4 regions of the Arthrobacter globiformis genome follow, and region 3 is predicted to be linked to each of the others. Evidence: riboswitches for the same ligand, from Rfam matches in the RefSeq annotation. Region 3 holds a riboswitch; each other region holds the start of a gene.
What was found. A riboswitch is a leader RNA that binds a small molecule or an ion and turns the genes downstream of it on or off. The one in region 3 is predicted to bind cyclic di-AMP.
Positions count from the first base shown of each region.

Region 1: another riboswitch for cyclic di-AMP. It lies ahead of QFZ33_RS05000 (hypothetical protein); the one in region 3 lies ahead of QFZ33_RS05650 (M23 family metallopeptidase).
Region 2: another riboswitch for cyclic di-AMP. It lies ahead of QFZ33_RS01655 (NlpC/P60 family protein); the one in region 3 lies ahead of QFZ33_RS05650 (M23 family metallopeptidase).
Region 4: another riboswitch for cyclic di-AMP. It lies ahead of QFZ33_RS00665 (C40 family peptidase); the one in region 3 lies ahead of QFZ33_RS05650 (M23 family metallopeptidase).

Region 1 is NZ_JAUSXI010000001.1:1,067,461-1,072,589, forward strand. It holds gene QFZ33_RS04985 (VOC family protein) at 1-297, shown strand, start outside; gene QFZ33_RS04990 (HAD-IA family hydrolase) at 344-1,024, shown strand; gene QFZ33_RS04995 (hypothetical protein) at 955-1,380, opposite strand; gene QFZ33_RS05000 (hypothetical protein) at 1,690-2,529, opposite strand; cyclic di-AMP (ydaO/yuaA leader) riboswitch at 2,533-2,688, opposite strand; gene QFZ33_RS05005 (sensor histidine kinase) at 2,793-4,406, opposite strand; gene QFZ33_RS05010 (response regulator transcription factor) at 4,410-5,129, opposite strand, start outside.
Region 2 is NZ_JAUSXI010000001.1:346,045-351,173, reverse strand. It holds gene QFZ33_RS01665 (GTP pyrophosphokinase) at 1-618, shown strand, start outside; gene QFZ33_RS01660 (SulP family inorganic anion transporter) at 624-2,126, shown strand; cyclic di-AMP (ydaO/yuaA leader) riboswitch at 2,307-2,471, shown strand; gene QFZ33_RS01655 (NlpC/P60 family protein) at 2,475-3,218, shown strand; gene QFZ33_RS01650 (GGDEF domain-containing protein) at 3,442-4,581, opposite strand; gene QFZ33_RS01645 (bile acid:sodium symporter family protein) at 4,738-5,129, shown strand, end outside.
Region 3 is NZ_JAUSXI010000001.1:1,209,162-1,214,290, reverse strand. It holds gene QFZ33_RS05660 (NlpC/P60 family protein) at 153-941, opposite strand; gene QFZ33_RS05655 (C40 family peptidase) at 1,041-1,751, opposite strand; cyclic di-AMP (ydaO/yuaA leader) riboswitch at 1,804-1,974, opposite strand; gene QFZ33_RS05650 (M23 family metallopeptidase) at 2,111-2,935, opposite strand; cyclic di-AMP (ydaO/yuaA leader) riboswitch at 2,947-3,188, opposite strand; gene QFZ33_RS05645 (metal-dependent transcriptional regulator) at 3,338-4,033, opposite strand; gene serC (phosphoserine transaminase) at 4,381-5,129, shown strand, end outside.
Region 4 is NZ_JAUSXI010000001.1:133,600-138,728, reverse strand. It holds gene QFZ33_RS00675 (NAD(P) transhydrogenase subunit alpha) at 1-192, shown strand, start outside; gene QFZ33_RS00670 (NAD(P)(+) transhydrogenase (Re/Si-specific) subunit beta) at 189-1,562, shown strand; cyclic di-AMP (ydaO/yuaA leader) riboswitch at 1,712-1,882, shown strand; gene QFZ33_RS00665 (C40 family peptidase) at 1,887-2,834, shown strand; gene QFZ33_RS00660 (ArgP/LysG family DNA-binding transcriptional regulator) at 2,916-3,821, opposite strand; gene QFZ33_RS00655 (LysE/ArgO family amino acid transporter) at 3,891-4,496, shown strand; gene pdxR (MocR-like pyridoxine biosynthesis transcription factor PdxR) at 4,545-5,129, opposite strand, start outside.

The sequences.
Region 1 (5,129 bases), 140 kb from region 3:
TTCAACGCCGACTACGACGAGCGGCCCATGGACGGGCTCCGCTTCGTCCAGCTGACCCCGCCGGGTTCGGGCTGCTCGATCGCGATTGGCGAGGGCTTGAATGATGCTCCGCCGGGCACGGCGCCCAGCCTTCAGCTGGTGGTCAGCGACATCAACGCCGCCCATGACCAGCTCAAAACGAACGGCGTGGACGTCAGCGACGTGGACATCCAGGACTGGGGCCACTTCGTCTACTTCGCCGACCCCGACGGCAACAAGTGGGCGGTGCAGTACCTCCCAAACCGGCCGAACGGCTGAGTTCCGAAGGACGCGTCTTTTAGCCGGATGAGGCAGGATGGAAGCCATGAGCCTTCCTGCCGAATCCGCCACCATCACGCTGACAGCCCGCGCCGTCCTGTTCGATATGGACGGCACCTTGGTAGATTCCACCGCCATCGTGGAGCGCGTGTGGACCGAGTTCGCCGGACGCTACGGCCTTGATATCGCGGAAATCCTCCGCACCTCCCACGGAGTGCGGGCGCTGGATACTGTCCGCCGCTTCGCTCCGGAGGGGGCTGACGTCCATGCCCTGGCCGCCGAATTGGGACAGATGGAACTGACCGAGACCGACGGCATCGTCGCCGTGCCGGGTGCGCTGCAGCTGCTCGAGTCACTGCCCGCCGATGCCGTGGCCCTGGTGACGTCGGCGTCCCTAGACCTCGCCACCGTCCGGATGGCGGCGGCAGGGGTGGAGATGCCGGCAGCGATTGTCACGTCCGAAAACGTGTCCCGCGGCAAGCCGCACCCCGAGGGCTACCTGCTCGGCGCGTCCCTGCTGGGGGCCGACCCCTCGGAGGCAGTGGTTTTCGAGGACGCTCCTGCAGGCATCGCCGCAGGAGTCGCAGCCGGCATCCGGACCGTCGCGGTGGGCCCGAACACCGGCGTCCTTCCCGACGGCGTGCTGCACATTCCGGACTACACCGCCGTTACCGCCTCGGTGGAAACCGGCCAGGACGGACGCCCGGCGGTCTTCCTGCGGCTGTAGTCAGCACCTGTCAGGACAGGTCGTAGACCGTGACGCCCCCGATGGTCTCGGCCTGGAAGGTGGCCGCCACCCGTGCTCGCGTTGTCTGCAACGGTAATGCGGAACGAGTGCGGGAATGTGCCGCGCAAGTAGGCGTGGAGCCGGCGCAGGCACTCCTCCAGGTCGCGTTCCTCGTTGTAAACCGGGATGGTCACGTCCAGGACCGGTTCCGTGGTGGCGGTGTCAATGGGCGCCCGCCGCGTGTGCCGGGTCTGCGCCGGGGCAGGTCCGGCCGCGCCGGCTCTCTGGAGCGCATGCGGCTGGGTGCGCAGCGGTGGGTGCGGCGGGGTTCCGGAGGCCCGGTCAGTGATGGTCATGGCTCAACAGTGGCCGCCGCTGTCATGAGGGTTTTAGGGCCGAGCTGTGCGGGGGCTGTGGAAGTGACTTCGACGCTCGCCTGCCGTCAGCATCAGCTGTGATTGCCGTTTTTCTGCGCCACCCTGCATGGTTGCCGCCGGTGTGGTGGACGCCGAGGCTTGCTTTCTGCACCACTTTGCCTGCGGCAGGAAGATCAGCGACGCAGAAGGGCCCCGGATCCGTGCGGATCCGGGGCCCTCGGCACCTAGGCGGTCAGCCTAAAGCGGTGCAAAAATGTTCGTCGTCAGCCCGATTGGCCGCGGGAACGCTCAGTACCAGTTGTGGGCGAGGTGCCAGTTCAGCGCACCGCACGGGGAGTTGTAGCGCTCCTGGATGTAGTCCAGGCCCCAGTTGATCTGGGTGCGGTAGTTGGTGCGGTAGTCCGCCCCGGCGGTAGCCATCTTCTCGGCGGGCAGTGACTGGACGATGCCGTAGGCGCCGCTGCTCGCGTTGGTGGCCGTCGTGCGCCATTCCGATTCCTTGGTCCAGAGCCGCTTCAGGCACTGCATCTGGTCAGCCGACCAGCCGAAGGACCCCAGCTTGCTGGCCGCGTAGGCCTGCGCGCCGGCGGGATCGTTCAGGGCCACAGGCGCAGCGGCCTTCGCGGGGGCAACCTTCGCGGGGGCAACCTTGGCGGCGGGAGCCGGGGCAGCCTTGGCGACGGGAGCAGCCTTGGGCGCGGCAGCCTTGGTGGCCGCCTTCGGAGCGGCCGCCTTGGGCGCCGCGGTCTTGGCGGCAGCCTTCGGCGTGGCTTTGGCGGTCGCCTTGGTTGCCGACTGCGGAGCGATGGACGCCGCGGAGGGCGCGGGCAGGGCGGAGATGAGCGTCTTGTCGAAGCTCAGGGTCTGCCCGGCGTCAGCGGTGGTGGCGGTCGTCTGAGCGGCGGAAGGCGTAGCCTGCTCGGCTGCCTGGCCTGCGGCGCCGACGCCAACGAGCACGGCTGCGGCAGTGGTTAGGACCGCTGCCCGGCGCCCGAAGGACGGAAGGCTTGCGGTCAAGCGGCCCCAGGCCGTCGCAGGCCGGGCCGGCTCTGCACGGTGACGGGAAATCTTGTGGTCAGACTGCTGGGAGGCGCGATCAGGGCGCGCCTGTGCCTTGAATTCAGACATGGTTGATTGCCTCTCAACACCTGCGGAGTTAGCTGTCGGGTTCGGATGAGGTCATCCGGCCGCACGGAAAATTCACGTGTCGGCTTCACCCCAAGGGCTGATGCGGAAAGCCCGGGACTCTGGTTCCCCCGCCTCTGCCTGAACTAGCGGAATCCGGGAAGCGGCAGAGCTGGGCGTCAATCCGGACATGCAGCTCTAGTGGCGGCTGCACGCTATCGACGGTACAGGAGGCTTTTGATTAAGTCACATTTAGGTAACGGAGGTCACGACGACGGCGCGGCGCCTTGCATGGGCAGCCGGACAGCAAATTCAGTCCGTCCCGGCCGGGACATGACCTCCACCGTGCCGCCGTGAGCCTCCGCGATGGACTGCACGATGGACAGGCCCAGGCCGCTGGTTCCTTCTGCCGGCGCAACCCCCGATTCCCCCTGCGAAGCCGCGGCACGGAGGGCCGTTTGCGCGCCTGCGCCGCCGGTAGAGGAACCCTTCGCCGTCGCGGATGCAGGCGCCAGGGGCGCCTGCGCCGGGGTCGCACGGGACGCGTCTGCGCGGGCGAAGCGCGCGAAGACCTTGTCCACAAATTCGGGCGGGATGCCGGCGCCGTCGTCCGTGACCATAATCACAGCGCTGCCGTCCGCCGACCGGATCACGCTGGTGGTCACCGTGGTGCCGGGCGGCGTGTGCTTGCGGGCATTGGAGAGAAGGTTGACGAGGACCTGGTGCAGCTGTGAGGCATCGCCCCGGACCGACACAGGTTCCTCGGGAAGGTCGAGGTGCCACGCCCGGTCCGGTGCCATGACTTTTTCGTCGCTGACGGTCTCAATCACGAGCTGCGTAAGGTCCACGTCGCTGAGCTTGGGCGGCTGGCCCTCGTCGAGCCGGGCCAGCAGCAGGAGGTCCTCCACCAGGGCGGTCATCCGTTCCGACTGGCTCTGCACGCGTGCCAGGGACCGCTGCCCGTCCGGAGTGAACTTTTCGGTCATGCGCATCAGCTCGGTGTAGCCGCGGATGGCCGTGAGCGGAGTGCGGAGCTCATGGGAGGCGTCCGCCACGAACTGCCGCACCTTCATTTCGCTTTCCTGCCGCGCTTCCAGCGCGTTGGAGACGTTGTCCAGCATCTGGTTCAGGGCGTGACCCACGCTGCCCACTTCGGTGCCGGGATGGGCGTTCGACGGCGGGACGCGGACGGCGAGTGCCACCTCACCGGCGTCCAGCGGCAGGCGAGACACCTGGGTGGCCACCTCGGAGAGCTGCTTCAGGGGTTTCATGGTGCGGCGGATGAGCACCGTCCCGGCAAGGCCGATCAGCACAAGGCCGCCCAGCGAGACGATGGTGATGGTCCACACGAGCGACGTCAGGGTGTTCTGCTTTTCCGCGAGCGGGAGCCCGGTGACTATCACGTCGCCGTAAGGCGCCTGGGCGGCGACCAGGCGGTAGGTGCCAGAGGACAGGGTGCGTTCGACGGGCACGCCGTCGCGTCGGAGCGCCAGGAGGACCTGGTCGTCCGCTGCCGACAGCGAGGCGACGGTGGCGTCCGTGGCAATGAAACCTGCACTGATGACGATACCGTCCTCGATCCGGGCCGTCACGGTGCCTACGCGCTGGCCGCGGGCGCCCAGCGGATCGGGCTTGGTGCCAGGATTGCCCTGCGGTGGCCGGCCGAACTCGCTGGAGCGGTGCGCCGCATCCGAGAGCTGCTTGTCCAGCTGCTGGGTCAAATAGGAGTCCATCGAGGCGTAGCTGAACAGGCCGATCGCGCCGCAAATGGCCACCAAAAGCGCCATGGCAACGAGGACCAGGCGCGTGCGGAGGTGCCAGGTGTCCGGCTTCAGCCAGCTTCGGCGCTGGGTACGGATTGCACCCGAAAGGTTTGCCACGGCCTACTCTGCCGGCTTGATGACGTAGCCCGCGCCGCGGACCGTGTGAATCATCGGCGGGTGCACGGCATCCACCTTTTTGCGCAGGTATGAGATGTACAGTTCGACGATGTTGGCCTGGCCGCCAAAGTCGTAGTTCCACACCCGGTCCAGGATCTGGGCCTTGCTGACCACGCGCTTGGGGTTCTCCATGAGGTAGCGCAGCAGCTCGAACTGGGTGGCTGTCAGCTGCAGCTCGTCGCCGGCACGGGTGACTTCGCGTGTGTCGAGGTTCAGGACGAGGTCGCCCACCACAAGCTCAGCGGAATCCATGGCGGCGACGCCGGAGCGCTGGACCAGCCGGTGCAGGCGCAGCAGGACTTCCTCCATGCTGAACGGCTTGGTGACGTAGTCGTCGCCGCCCGCGGCGAGGCCCACGATGCGGTCCTGTACCGCGTCCTTGGCGGTAAGGAACAGGGCCGGGACCTCCGGCGCGAAGGCGCGGATCCTGCCCAGGAGCTCGACGCCGTCGAACCCGGGAAGCATCACATCAAGCACCAGCACGTCCGGGCGGAACTCCTTGGCGAGCTTCACGGCCTCCGGACCGTCGGCAGCGACGGCGACCGACCAGCCAGCCATGCGCAGGCCCATGCTCATGAGTTCTGAGAGGCTCGGCTCGTCGTCGACCACAAGGGCGCGGATGGGGGATCCGTCCGGGTGGGTCAGCTGCGGAAGGTTGTTGGT
Region 2 (5,129 bases), 860 kb from region 3:
GTCTTCAACCCCGAAGTCCAGCCCAACGGCAGCTACTTCTTCGAATGCCAGATCCGCACCGTGTTCGCGCACGCGTGGAGCGAGATCGAGCACGACATCCGGTTCAAGGCCGAGGACCCGCGGGCCTGGACGCCGCACTTCGACCGCCAGTTCACCGCCACCGCTGCAATGCTGGAGACAGTGGAGACCGCCTTCGCCGACCTGCATGAACGCTACGAGGAGGTCCGCAGCTACTGGGACGTAGACGGAGAGGGCGCGGCGCAGCTCACCCCCAACCGCATCCGCGACGTCTGGCGCACCCTGCTCCCCCACGTAGACCGTAAAGTAGATGACGACTGGGGATGGGCAGCCGAACTCCTGGCGGCCCACGGACTCAAGCAGACCGTCCAGCTTGCCGGACTGCTCAGCGCCAACCGGATCACCGAGGTCCGCAGGGCCCTGGACCACCGCTACTCCCCCGGCCCGGACCGCCTGCTGGATGACCTCCTGCTGTGGCAGTACGGCACCAAACACATCGACCTCACCGCCGAGGCGCCCGACGCCGTCCCCCACCCGCGGCGCGACAGCCTCCTGCGGCGGCTGAAGCAGATCGAGCGCTACCGCCAGACCAAGAAATAGAGTTTATGAAGCCCGAACAGCTCCAGTCCGTCCGGGCCACACTCCGTTCCCCGCGGCGCCTCAAGACCGAGGCCCTCGCCGGACTGGTGGTGGCCCTCGCCCTCATTCCGGAAGCCATCGCATTCTCCGTGATCGCCGGAGTGGACCCGAGAATTGGGCTGTTCGCCTCCTTCACCATGGCGGTGACCATCTCCTTTATGGGCGGCAGGCCCGCCATGATCTCGGCCGCAACCGGCGCCGTCGCGCTGGTGATCGCGCCGCTGATGCGCAGCCACGGACTGGACCACCTGATCGCCGCGGTAATCCTCGCCGGGGTCTTCCAGATCCTGCTCGCAGTCCTGGGCGTCACACGGCTCATGCGATTCATCCCGCGCTCGGTGATGGTGGGCTTCGTGAACGCGCTGGCCATCCTCGTGTTCATGGCCCAACTGCCGGAACTGATCGGGGTTCCCTGGCCCGTCTATCCACTGGCCGCCGTGGGCCTGCTGATCGTCATCGGCTTCCGCCGGATTACGACGGCGGTGCCGTCACCTTTGGTGGCCATCGTCCTCCTGACGGTCCTCGCCGTGGTCGCCGGGATCGACGTCCCCACCGTCCAGGACAAGGGCCAACTGCCGGAAAGCCTGCCCACGCTGTTCATCCCGAATGTGCCTGTGACGTGGGAAACCTTCCAAACCATCGCACCGTTCTCGCTGTCCATGGCGCTCGTGGGGCTGCTGGAATCCCTGATGACTGCCAAGCTGGTGGACGACATCACCGATACCCGCTCCAACAAGACCCGCGAATCCTGGGGCCAAGGCGTGGCCAACATCGTCACCGGGTTCCTGGGCGGCATGGGCGGCTGCGCGGTGATCGGGCAGACAATGATCAACGTCAAGGGCTCCGGCGCCCGGAGCCGGGTTTCCACATTCCTCGCGGGCGTCTTCCTGCTGGTGCTGGTAGTCACCTTGGGCGACATCGTGGGCCTCATCCCCATGGCCGCCCTCGTGGCCGTGATGATCTTCATCTCGGCCATCACCTTTGACTGGCACTCGATTGCACCCGCCACCCTAAAGCGGATGCCCAAGTCGGAAACCGCCGTCATGCTGATCACCGTGGGCACGGTGGTGGTCACTCACAACCTGGCGATCGGCGTCGGCGTCGGGGTGCTGGCGGCGATGGCGATGTTCGCGCGCCGGGTGGCCCATTTCGCCACCGTGGAGCGGACGGAAGTGGAGCTCAACGGCCTGACGATGGCCACCTACACGGTGGACGGCGAACTGTTCTTCGCCTCTTCCAACGATCTCTACACGCAGTTCGACTACGCCCGCGACGCCGAGCCGGACATCCACGGCGTAGTGATCGACCTGCACGCCTCGCACCTGTGGGATGCCTCCACCATCGCCGTGCTGGACGCGGTCACCGAGAAGTACCGCCGGCACGGCCGTGAGGTGGAATTGATCGGCCTTAACTCGGCCAGCATCCAGATGCGGGAACGGCTCGCCGGGAAACTCAACGCAACCGAGTGACTTTCAACACACTAATCAGCCCTCGGCCCCCTACCTCAAGCGGGGCAAGTGGAAATAAACGACACGGCCCCGTTACCTTAATGTGACATTGAGGAAGGCCTCCCGTACGGTGGAAAACGTGCCTTTTTCACCGATGAGGCACTCCCGCGCTGATTGCCTAACTCTGCCGCAGCCCGAGGAACCAATCGAAAACCCATGTCCGGCAGAGACGGGGAAACCACTTTCGGCCTGCTTGAAGCGGGCCTTGGGGTGAAGCCGCGCAGTTCCTGACCACGCTCAGGACCGCGGCCGGGTGCCTCCCATCCGAATCCGACAGCTCACCTCGCAGGCATCGGGAGAGGCTTCTTCATGTCGTTCCGCTTTATTTCTGGCCGCCGTGCTGCGGCCATCCTTGCAGCATCCGGCCTGGCCTTCACCGGCAGCGTCGCGGCCAATGCCGCTAACGCTCCGGCCCAGCAGGCCCAGGCTCCCGCCGCCGCCCCCGCGACGGCTGGCCAGACTCAGACTCCCCTCAGTGCCGCTTCCAGCGTCAAGATCGAGTTTGAACGCCCCGCCGTCAAGTCGGCCCCGGCTCCCGTGGTGGCGGCCCCCGTCGTCGTCGAAAAGCCGGCCGCGAAGCCTGCGGTCAAGACGGCTACGGCACCTGCCGCCTCCGTCACTGCCGCCCCGGCTGCTGCGCCCGCCAAGGCTGCAGCCGCGCCAGCCGCACCCGCACCGAAGGTCACCATCAAGGCTGCGGCTCCCGCACCTAAGGCGCCCGTCAAGGCCGCTGCAGGCGTCAATGCCACGATGCTGGCGTCCGCCTATGCCCAGATCGGCATCACGCAGGACTGCACCGCCATGGTGGAGAAGGCCCTCGGCGCCGCCGGCATCCGCGTGGGTGACCTCGCGCCGATGCAGTTCCTGAGCCACGGCAGGGTCGTCTCCACCCCGCAGCCCGGTGACATGATTGTGCAGTCCGGCCACGTGGCCATCTACGCCGGCGGCGGCAAGGTGATCAGCGGCGGCATGAACGGCATCAACGCCACCATGGCCCACCCGCTGTCCTGGCTCACGGCCACTGGTCCTGTCACATTCGTGCGCGCGGCCTAACAGAGCTGAGAAACCGCCGTGTTCCGCTGCCTTGGGGGCGGCGGAACACGGCCACCCCCAAGGTGCTCCCACTTTTCTACAAGGAGGGGGGAACACACTGGCTATGCCTGATGAAAGACCGCAGACTCCGGCTGCGAGTCAGGATCGCCGGGTCCGGATTGTCCCCCATGCATTCCGGATCCGGTGCCTGCCTTAAGAGGCAGAAGCTCCGCGCATCTCCGCTTCAGCCCCTGACCGTGCGGTTCCGCCCCTGTGATTTGGCTTCATAAAGAGCGACGTCGGCAGCCGCGATCACCTCGTCGAGGTCAGCGGTTTTCGCGTTGTAGGTGGAAATGCCGTAGCTGACGGTCGGCATCCGCAACACTTCAGGGATGTGCTGCTCTGCCAGCCTCCTGCTGATTTCACCCGCAATGATTTCCGCGCTCTTTGGGCCCGCACCGGGAAGCAGGAGGATGAACTCCTCGCCGCCGTAGCGCCCGGCAACGTCCGTGGACCGAACCGACGCGCTGCACGCCTGGGCAAAGGCCCGCAGTGCAAGGTCGCCCGCCGCGTGGCCGAAGGTGTCGTTTACTGACTTGAAGTGGTCCAGGTCTGCGAGGATCAGCGAGCCGCCGCTGCTGGCGGCCTTGCTGCGTTCCAGTTCTTCGGCTGCCGCCTCCAGGAAGGCGCCGCGGTTAAGCAGGCCAGTGAGCCCGTCCTGGGTGGCGACCGTGCGCAGCGCCCGCGTTTGCTGCTCGGTGCTCAGCCCCGCCATGCTGAAGGAAACCACCACCAGCAGCACCATGGTGACCATGGTGGTCACGGCCGATCCAAAATATGTGACAAAAACGGGACCATCCTGCCCCTGAATGAGGAATACAACCAGCCGGCAGAAATAGAAAACCGCCACCCCGCCCGCTGCTATGGCCATGGGGATCCGGACCCGGGAATAGCCAGGCTCCAGCCGCCACAGCTCGTGCGAAGCCAAGCCAATCAGCACGGCCATGGACGCCAGGAACACCGCGCCCCCGGCCCAGACGTTGGACGCCGGCGCGTCCAGTGCCGCGGCGGCGCCGGCAATGACCGGCAGCGCAACCGAGAGCCACAAGTTGTGCTTCAGGTTCCGCAGCGAGCGCGCCCCTGCCCAGACGCTCGCCGCGCCGCACACCAGCAGGACGTTGCCCAGCGGGTTGGCCCAGATCTGCTGGGGCGTGCCGTTGAGAAGTAACGACGCCGATCCCGAGAGAAACAGGAGCAGGGCGGCACACCACCACGCGCTGTACGGCGAGCGGGTACTGCGGAACGTGGAAAAGTAGAACAGCAGGGCCAGGACCAGGGCCATCGCGGCAAAGGCGATCCGCAGTGTTGCCGTGTCTAGGATCATTCCGTCCCCTTGAGTCCCGATCCGGTGCAATCCAGTATCGCATCGACGGCGAGCCGGACCGGGTCTTTCGCTGAGGAACTTTCTGAGGCGCGACACATTTGTCAGACATCAGTTCACGAACTGGCCACCGCTCCCCGGCGGTGCCAGCATTATTGAATGCTTGAGGCAACAAAAGACCCCGTAACCCCTCCCTCGGCCACGGAGGCCGACGCTGCACCCCTGAACCCGGCCCTCGCCGCGGAAGCCAGGATTGCCCGCGTCGCAGTGACCGTCTTCCCGCTCCTGGTGCTCGCGGCCGGCGTTGCCGGATTCCTGCTTCCCGGCGCCTTCAAACCCCTCGGCCCGGCGGTCCCGTACTTGCTGGGAATCATCATGTTCTGCATGGGGCTGACGCTGACGCCGCCCGACTTCGCGGCCGTGGCCCGCAGGCCCTGGGCCGTGGTGCTGGGCATCGTGGCCCACTACGTGATCATGCCCGGGGCCGGCTGGGCGATCGCCACCCTCCTACATCTGGAGCCCTCGCTGGCAGTTGGTCTGATCCTCGTGGG
Region 3 (5,129 bases):
GGATCGACACCATAAGAGTAAACACTCACTAGCCAGATGAGCGAATCGAACACAAGCATCGCCATGGCGTGTCACCAAAAATTCATGCGGGGGCAAACAAAAAAGGACCCCCGCCATGCTGGCGGGGGTCCTTCCGTAACGCTTGGGGTGTCTTAGCCGCCGACGCGGATGAAGACCGGGCCGGAGCCGACGTTCACGCTGAACAGTGCGGTGGTTCCGCCGTTCCAGCCACCGTGGACGGCCTGGCCGTTGCCGACGTACACAGCGATGTGGGCCAGGCCCATGCCGCCGTTCTGGTAGTAGGCGAGGTCGCCCGGCCGGGCCTCAGCAGCGCTGACAGTGCGGCCGAGGGACAGGTAGCCTGCCGGCCATCCGTGGTAGTGGATGCCCACAGCTGCGAGTGCGTTGGTGGCCAGGGCGGTGCAGTCCTGGGAGACGCCCAGCTGCGCGTAGGCCGCAGCAGCGATTGCAGCGCCCTTGCCGCTGGCGGCAGTGGTCTTCGGCGCTGCCGGGGCAGCGGTTTCGACGGCGGCCGTGGCCTGGACTGCGGGTGCGGCTTCAGCAACCGGAGCAGCCTCAACGGCGGGAGCCGCTTCCTGGACCTTGACGACAGGCTTGGGGGCCTCGACGACGGGAGCCGGGGCGGTGGAGACAGCAGGCTTCTCGTAGGAGATCGCGATGCTGGATGCAGCGGAGATGGCGGCCGGTGCAGCGGACTCGACTTCCAGGGTGGAAGCTGCGGCGGATTCGCGCTGAACGTTGGTTTCAGCAGCGTTGGCGGCGATGCCGCTGGTCAGGACAAGACCGGAAGCAGCAGCGATAACTGCCGCCTGGCGGCCCATGCCACCGGCGTTGTCGCCGACGGCCTTGGCAATGACAGCCAGCGAGTTGGTCTTGGTGACCTCGGCGCGGTGGCGTGCAATGGTCGCACGTGTAGTCATTAATTTCTCTCTTTCGTGTTCCACGGACCGCGGTAGCAGGCGTGGGTTATCGACGCGCCGGCATCTTGGGGGTAAGCCGGCCCGTCTCGAATCGGATTTTTAGCGAAGGGTGAAGAAGGAGGACGTGCCCGTGGCGGACACCGCGTGCAGGAGCGTTCCGTCCGAGGGGTTCAGCGCGCTGATCATCATGCCGTTGCCGACGTAGATGCCCACATGGGCGCCGCCGTTCTGCATGACCAGGTCGCCGGGAGCAGGCGTCGAAGTGGGCTTCATGGCGTTCCACGCGTTGACACGGGGAATGCTGATGCCTGCCTGAGCGTAAACCCACTGGGTGAAGCCGGAGCAGTCCCAGCCGCTGGGGGTTGTGCCGCCCCAGACGTACGGGTTGCCGATGCCGGTGTACGCGATCGCAGCCAGCCCTGACGCTGCGGCGGAGGCCGCACCATCGGTGGACTTGGCGGTGACGGCCTGGGCCGCACCGGCGCTCTCGTCGCTGGCCTGGCCTGCGTCGCCCGCCGGGCCCTCATCGCTCGACTGCGGAGCAATGGTTTCGGCGACCGGGGCGGCCACCGTGGTGACGGCAGGACGCTCGAAGGTGACAGTGGCGGTTGGCGCGGCCGTCACAGCAAGCTGCGCGGCCTGGGATCCGGTCTCCGAGGAGGCGGAAACACCAATGTTGGCGTCGGCTGCGTTGGCAGGCATGCCAACGCTCAGGATGAGACCTGAAGCGGCTGCGATAACAGCTGCCTGGCGACCAACTGTGCCGGCATTGGCGCTAACCGCCTTGGACACGGAGTCCAAGGGGTTCATACGAACCGTTTGCGCGCGGTGGCGCGCGGCATTGTGGCGTGAAGACACGAAGGTAGCCTCTCCCAATGCCTGCGAGGTGAGCTGTCGGATTCGGATGGGAGTGCACCCGGCCGCTCCGCTTCCTGAGAAGCTTTGCGACTTAACCCCAAGGCCTTCTTGCGAAGACCAAAATTGGTTCCCCCGCCCCTGCCAGACGATGTAATGCGAACGGACCTTGAGCGGTGGCAGAGCTAGGCAATCCACTCAAGAGCGTCAACTTCGGAAAAGTTGACGCGGTTTAGACGGTACAGCAGTTCGGAGCTAATGTCACATTCAGGTCACGGCGTGTCACAGGAATGAGAGTGCTCACTCGACTGGGCTCAGAGCCAGCCGGTGGGATCAACGACATCCCCGTTGACCATCACCTCGAAGTGGAGGTGGCAGCCGGTGGACGCGCCGGTGGTCCCGCTGAGGGCGATCGCTTCACCGCGGGTGACCTTTTGGCCAACCTCGACGCTGGAGGACGACAGGTGGTTGTACGTGGTCTCCAAGCCGTTGCCGTGGTCGATGACCACGCGGTTGCCTCCCCCGTACGGATGCCAGCCCGAGAAGGTGACCTTGCCGCTGGCAGCAGCAAGCACTTGCGTGCCGCACTGGGCGGCGAAGTCCTGGCCGCGGTGGAACTCGCCGGCGCCGCCGGTGATCGGGCTGACCCGGTAACCGAACGGAGAGGACTTGACCAGCGTGGTCAGCGGCCCGCCCAGGGTGCCCACCGAAGCCGCACGCTTGATACTCCCGGCCGACTGGGCACTCAGGAGCTGCTTGAGCTTTCCGTCCGGGTCACCGGTGGTGGAGACGGACGTGCGGCTGAAGTCGATCTTTGCTGCCGCTTCCGCGGAGACCTTCGGCTGGGCCGGTGAGGCGGCGGACGCGGATGCCCCTCCCTGCTGCTCTCCGGCAGCCAGGACGGGGCTGGTCGCGGGAACAGTCACGGTCAGCAGCAGGCCGGTGGCGGCAAGGGCCACTCCAGCCTTTTGCCCGACGCCACTGGCCGAGGCGAAATCCGTAACCTGCCGGAACGGACCCCGACGGCGGCGGCGCGCTTCACGCTGGGCGTCCCGGGGGCGGTCCGCGGCAATGGCCTCCGCGAGGCGCGGCTCAGGAGCGGGACCGGTCGCGCGGCGGCGGCCCCGGGCATTCTGCATGGACAAGTACTGCTTCCTCTCTGGATAGCCTGCGAAGTTAGCTGTCGGATTCGGGTCAGAGAGTTCGGACCCGGCCCGCCATAACAAGCCATTCCGGCACAGGGGTATCCCGGGAGGATTCCTTCTGCGGAAGAGACTTGCTGCTGCGGACTTCACCCCAAGGCTGTAAGAACAGCCGGTTGTGGTTCCCCCGCCCCTGCCAGTGGGTGACTCGTGCTACTGATCTGCTGGCAAGGTTCGGCTCCAGATCAGGTAACGCTTGTGCATCGGCGTTGCCGTTTAACTATAGATGATTAAGGGGCGCAGTAATAATTCCGTTATATTCACTGTGCACAAGTGGTAGGTCATCCTGCCTGCAGATGTCAGACAGGACGGCGGCATCCGGCCTGGCGCCTTTGGGAGCTAGTCCACGCGCACGAACACGTGCGCAGCGACTTCCGGCGGCAGCTCAAGGGCGCCCTCAAACCCGGGCACGCGGACAGAAATGTACTCCCCCACACGTTCAAGCGAGACGGCGGCGCCCGGCCGGATCCCGCCCTCATCGAGCTGGAGGAGCAGTTCCGGCTCCACCTGGATGGGTTCCGCGAGGCGGCTGACGGTGACCTTGGATTCCGGGCCGTAGCTGGTCATGGCGTCGAGCAGGTTCACCACGCCGTCCGAGAACGGGCGGGCGGGCTGCCCGCCGAGTGCGGCCAGGCCGGGAATCGGGTTGCCGTAGGGGGACTCCGTGGGGTGGTCGAGCAGTTCGTAGATCCTGCGCTCCACCCGTTCACTCATGACGTGTTCCCACCGGCAGGCCTCGTCATGGACGTAGGCCCAGTCCAGGCCGATCACGTCCGCGAGGAGGCGCTCGGCGAGGCGGTGCTTGCGCATGACCTCGGTGGCGCGCTTGCGGCCCACCTCGGTCAGTTCAAGGTGGCGGTCGCCGGAGACGACGACGAGGCCGTCCCGCTCCATCCTGCCGATGGTCTGCGAAACGGTGGGGCCTGAGTGGCGGAGACGTTCGGCAATGCGTGCCCGAAGCGCCACGATGTTCTCTTCCTCCAGCTCCAAAATGGTGCGAAGGTACATCTCCGTGGTGTCGATCAGATCCGTCATTCAGCTCAGCTCCTCGAGCACAGTAATTGCGTCCGTCCCACCGTACCGCGGGCCCGCCGCACCGGGATCCGGCAAGCTGCAGCGGCGGTCGCATGTTCGACGGCGGCGCAGCGCCGGCTGTCTGCCCGTACGTCCAGTGCAAGCTTAGCCTATTTTGAATTAGTCCAAATAATCCGCATGGCGGGCGGCGGACGCCGTCTCAATGACTGGACTATGACGGTGGCGTGTTCCCGCGGTATCCGTGCTTCGGGCAGAATAAGGAGGGTCTTCGTGGCGGCCATGGTTGCCTGCCGGCCACCGCCCCGACCCAGCCGAACCGCACTTCCATGCCGAAAATTGGAGCCATTGTGAGCGACACGAGCATCACTATTCCCGCAAACCTCCTGCCCAAGGACGGACGGTTCGGCGCCGGTCCCTCCAAGGTCAGGCCTGAGCAGATCGAGGCGCTCTCCGCGGCCGCCACGACGCTCCTGGGCACGTCCCACCGCCAGGCCCCGGTGAAGAACCTCGTGGGATCCGTCCGCGAAGGCCTGAGCACCTTCTTCCGTTCCCCCGAAGGCTACGAGGTTGTCCTCGGCGTCGGCGGTTCCACCGCATTCTGGGACGTCGCCAGCTTCGGCCTCGTGGAAGAGAAGGCACAGCACCTGTCCTTCGGCGAGTTCGGGTCCAAGTTCGCTGCGGCCACGAACAAGGCGCCGTTCCTTGCGGAGTCCTCCATCATCAAGTCCGAGCCCGGCACCTGCCCCGCCCCCAAAGCCGAGGCCGGCGTTGACGTGTACGCCTGGCCGCAGAATGAGACCTCAACGGGTGTTGCCGCGCCCGTCCAGCGGGTGAACGGCGCCGACGAGGGCGCGCTGGTGCTGGTGGACGCAACCTCGGCTGCCGGCGGCCTCGACGTCGACGTGGCCCAGACAGATGTCTACTACTTCGCACCGCAGAAGAACTTCGCCTCCGACGGCGGGCTGTGGCTGGGCCTCTTCTCCCCGGCCGCGCTGGAGCGGGCTGAGCGCGTCAAGGCCAGCGGGCGCTGGATTCCGGACTTCCTGGACCTGAAGACTGCCATCGACAACTCCAAGCTCAACCAGACGTACAACAC
Region 4 (5,129 bases), 1.1 Mb from region 3:
GGCCAGGCCACGCACCCGTGGGTCCTCGCGGTGGCGCTGCTGGCGGTGGTGCTTGCCACGGCCAACCTGGTGGGCGGCTTTGTGGTGACGGACCGCATGCTGGAGATGTTCCGCGGCCGCAAGCCGGACAAACCGGCCCCACCCGGTGCCACGCGAGGTAAGACCAAGGAGAGCACGGAGGCCAAGCGTTGACCCTCCTGGATCCCAATGTCACCGCGCTGCTCTACCTCGCGGCGGCCGTCTTCTTCATCCTGGCGCTGAAGGGCCTTAACTCCCCGCGCACCGCCCGCCGCGGCAACCTCATCGGCGCCTTTGGTGCGCTGGTCGCCGTCATCACCGTCTTTTTCTCGACTCGGCTGGACAACGTCCCCCTGATCCTCGGCGCCATAGCGGTGGGGTCCGGCGTGGCAGCCCCCGTGGCCAGACGCGTCAAGATGACCCAGATGCCGCAGCTCGTCGCCCTCTTCAACGGGGTGGGCGGCGGCGCCGCCGCCCTCGTGGCGCTGCTGGAACTGCCGCATGCGGAGGACGCCTGGGTGCGCGTCGCCGTCGTCTTCACCCTGCTGGTGGGGGCGGTGTCCTTCGCGGGTTCCGCCGTGACGTTCGCGAAGCTGCAGGAGCTCATGACCACGCGCCCCGTGGTGTTCCCCGGCCTGCCGGTGATCATGGGCGCGGTGCTGCTTGCCGCCGTCGGTGCCGCGTCGGCCGTCGTACTGGGCGGCTCGCTGATTCTTGCGTTGCTGCTTCTGCTGCTGGGCCTGGCGGCCGGCGTGCTGCTGGTGCTGCCGGTGGGCGGCGCCGACGTGCCGATCGTCATTTCGCTGCTCAACGCCTTCACCGGCCTGGCGGTTGCGGCCTCGGGCCTGGTGCTGGGCAACGTGCTCCTGGTGGTGGCCGGCACGCTGGTGGGGGCGTCGGGCACCATCCTCACCCGGGCGATGGCCGCGGCCATGGGCCGCAGCGTGGCCGGCATCCTGTTCGGCGCGTTCCGGGGAGGTTCGACGGCGGGATCCACTGCCGTGAGCGACCGTCCGGTCCGCTCGTCCAGCCCGGAGGACGTGGCCGTGCTGCTGGGCTACGCCCAGCGCGTGATCATTGTCCCCGGTTACGGGCTGGCCGTCGCGCAGGGACAGCACACCGCGGCAGAGCTGGCGCTGGCCCTGGAGTCCCGGGGTACCCGCGTGGACTTCGCCATCCACCCGGTGGCGGGGCGCATGCCCGGGCACATGAACGTGCTGCTCGCCGAGGCCAACGTGCCTTACGAGTCGCTCAAGGAAATGGGTGAGATCAACGCCGAGTTCCGCACCGCCGACGTCGCGCTGGTGGTGGGCGCGAACGACGTCGTGAACCCCGCGGCCAAGACCACCGCCGGCTCACCGATCTACGGGATGCCGATCCTTGAGGTGGCGGACGCACGGCAGGTGGTGTTCCTTAAGCGCTCCATGCGCCCCGGGTTCGCCGGGATCGAGAACGACCTCATGTTCGAGCCGCAGACCACCCTGCTGTTCGGCGACGCAAAGGAGTCCCTGACGAAGGTGCTGGGCGCGGTGAAGGCCCTCTAGGGTGCAGCATCCGGGGTTTGTCCACACGCTCTCCGACACACCCTCGTTACTGAAATGTGACTTTTGGTGCACAAGTGCGATAGCCTCGGCCGGTGCCCTGGTTCCGCTCAGGGCATTCCCGGGCAGAATGCCGAGCCCTGCCGCTGACCGGGATCCGTTCGCTATGACCAACAGGCAGGGACGGGGGAACCACCTTAGTACCGGCCTTGCGCGCCAAGGCCTAGGGGTTAAGTCCAGACGCTTCGCCTAGAGGCGGGCAGGACCGGGTGACTCCCATCCGAACCCGACAGCTCACCCCGCAGGCATGGGAGAGGCAAATCAACCATGTCACGTAAGTCCATATCCGCACGCCATCGCGCCACCCCAACGACGTCCATCGCCCTGCAGGGCCTGTCGTATTCCCTTAAGTCCAACGCGGCCTCGGTTGCCAAGCCGGCGGCCGCCGCCGCCGTCGCTTCCGGACTTCTTTTCGGCGCCGGAGCACCCGCACACGCTGGTGCCTACGCTCCGGAGACGCCGGACGCTGCCGCTGCACAGTCGGCGACCGCCCCGGCCGCTGCTGCTGTGCAGTCCGCCGCTGGCCAGGCGCTGGCAGCCCCGGCCGCACCGGCGGCCCCCGCCCCGGCAAGCGGAGGATCTGCTGTTGCCGGCGCGTCGCACACCGTTGTGCCCGGTGACACCCTTGGTGCCATCGCAGCACGCCACGGAGTCAGCCTCGATACTCTTCTCGCAGAGAACGGCCTGTCCCTGGCGTCTGTCATTTACCCCGGTGACCAGATCCTCATCCCGGGACCAGGTGCAGCTGCAGCTCCCGCGGCTCCGGCAGCACCGGCCGTACCTGCGGCTCCGGCAGCCCCGGCTGCCCCCGCGCCCGCCGGCATGGGAATCTACAACGCCTCCGCGTCGATAACGCCGGCAGCAGCAACCGCTCCGACAGCGGCTGCAACCCAGTCAGCCAGCGGCGTGGGCGCAGCCATTGTGGCCTCTGCCCGGGCGCAGCTCGGCGCCACCCAGGACTGCACCATCTTGGTGGAACAGGCACTGCGCTCGGTCGGCAAGTCGGTCGGTGACCTCGCGCCCACGCAGTTCCACCAGTACGGCACCCCGGTCTCCGCCCCGCAGCCCGGTGACCTGATGATCAGCGCCGGACACGTCGGCGTCTACATCGGCAACGGGCAGGCCATCAGCAGCGGCATGAACGGCGTCAACGAAACCATCGTGCACCCGGCCTCCTGGCTCACCGGCTCCACCTACGTGCGGGTGAACGTCTAACAGCGGGTGAACGCCTGAGGGCGGTACGAAACACACAGCAGCGGCGGGTGCATCAGCACCCGCCGCTGCTGTGTTTGGTGGCTAGTTTTGGTGTGGTGGCAGGTCTTGGGCGGCGCGGACGACGGCGTTCGTCACCTCCGCGAGGCCCGGCGAGTCCAGTGTCCACACCTGCCAGTAGAGGCGTAGGTCCTCGCTCCACGCCGGGTCGAGTTCCACGAGTGAGTTCTCCTGGTCCTGCTGGTCCGGCACCATGCCCCAGCCCAGGCCGGCATGAATCGATTCGACGTACTGGACTGAATCGGGAATGAAGTGCTGTGGGGGAGTGGCATCGGGCGCGATGCGCGCGAGGACAGCGAGCTGGTGGGTGTCCTTCCTGTCGTACTGCATGACCGGGGCGACGGCGAGGGCTTCCGGGGTGGGGCCGTCGGGGAACCAGCGCGCTGCAAACTCGCGCGACGCCTTGGCCCTGTACACCATGGTGCCGAGAGCGCGAATCGTGCACCCCTGCACCGGTCGGGGATCAGCGGTGATCGCGCCTACTGCGTCGCCGGACCGCAGGAGGTCGGCTGTGGCATGCTCGTCGTCGCGCAGCAGCTCAAGGGCCACCCGGCCGCCGAGCGCGATCTCCCGGTAGGCCGCCGGCAGCCACGTCGCTATCGAGTCCGCATTAGCCACGATGGGAACCCTCAGCCGCTCGGCGCTCGGCCGCCTGCCGTCGTTCCTCTCCGTAGGTTCTGGCCCGCGCAGGCCAAGGACCGCCTCGTCGGCGAGGAGCAGCAGCTGGCGCGCTGAACGGAGGAGCTGCTCGCCCGCCGGCGTCGTCCGGACCGGCTTGAGGCGCCGCACCAGCACACTACCCACGGAGCGCTCGAGTGCCTTGATCCGTTGGCTCACGGCTGAGGGAGTGAGCCTGAGTTCCCCCGCCGCGGCGTCGAAGGTCTCGTGGTCGACGACGGCGGCAAGTGCCCTGAGTTGGTCAAGTTCCATGAAGACATCCTAATGAAACTACAGAAAAACTGAATTGTCTTTAAGGTTATCCGCCCGTACCTTCGAAGAATGCTTCCCTTCCTGACCGGGCTCGGAGCCGGCCTCAGCCTCATTGTCGCCATCGGAGCCCAGAACGCGTTTGTCCTTCGGCAGGGCCTCAAACGGGAGGCCGTCCTGCCGGTTGTTCTGGTATGCCTCGTCAGTGACGCGGTCCTGATCCTGGCCGGGGTCGCCGGGATCGGCGCGCTCATCCAGGGCGCGCCGGTGCTCCTGGCCGTGGTGCGGTGGGTCGGCATCGCGTTCCTCCTCGCCTACGCGGTCTTCGCCGCCCGGCGCGCCCTGCGGCCCGGGATTCTCAAGGCAGCTGATTCCCCGGTCAGGGGGACCGTCTGGTCTGCCGTACTCACCGCCGCCGCCATCACCTGGCTCAACCCCCACGTTTACCTCGACACGCTTGTGCTGCTGGGCTCGCTGGCCAGCACCCACGGTGGTTCGTGCAAATGGCTCTTCGGGGCAGGGGCCGCCGCCGGCAGCGCCCTGTGGTTTCCCCTCATCGGCTACGGCGCTCGCGGACTCAGCGGCTTCTTCGCGCGGCCGGCGTCGTGGCGCTTCCTCGACGGCGGCGTCGCCGTGCTCATGCTTACCCTGGCTATCGTCCTCGCGACCGGGCACTGATGACCGCCGGCACACTAAGGGTGTGGCCGGCGGTCTAGAGCCGTGTTGCTACGGCGGGCCGCCAGCCATTCGGTCGAGTAGGCCGGCGATGATGTCCAGCGCACGCGCAAGTTGGAGATCGGTCGGGGCGCCGTACCCGATGACCAGGCCGCTTTCCGGCGTCCGTTCCGCAAAGTAGCTGGCCAAGGTCACAACCCGCACCCCCAGCCCCAGTGCTTCCTTGGCCAATCGCTCGGCCGGAACGTTCGGCTGAAGCCGGATGACGGCGTGCAGACCGCCATCCAAGGCCGCCAGCTTTACGTCTGCCCGTCCGCCAAGTCGGTCGAGCAGCAGTGTGCGGCGATGCGCGTACTCGCGCCTTGCCCGGGCGATGTGTCGTGCGAGGCCGCCGCCGGCGATGTAATTGGACAACGCAGACTGCATCACTCCGGCAACCGGCGTGCCGAGGTCAAGCCGTGCGTTCTTGAGGCGCTGCCCTGAGCCACCGCGAACCACGAGATAGCCACACCGCAGCCACGGGCTCAGTGACTTTGAGAAGGTGCCCACCAGGACGACCTCTGCGGAGGAGGGCAAGGAGGCAAGGGCAGGCAGTGGCATCCGCCGGTGCCGGAATTCGCTGTCGTAGTCGTCCTC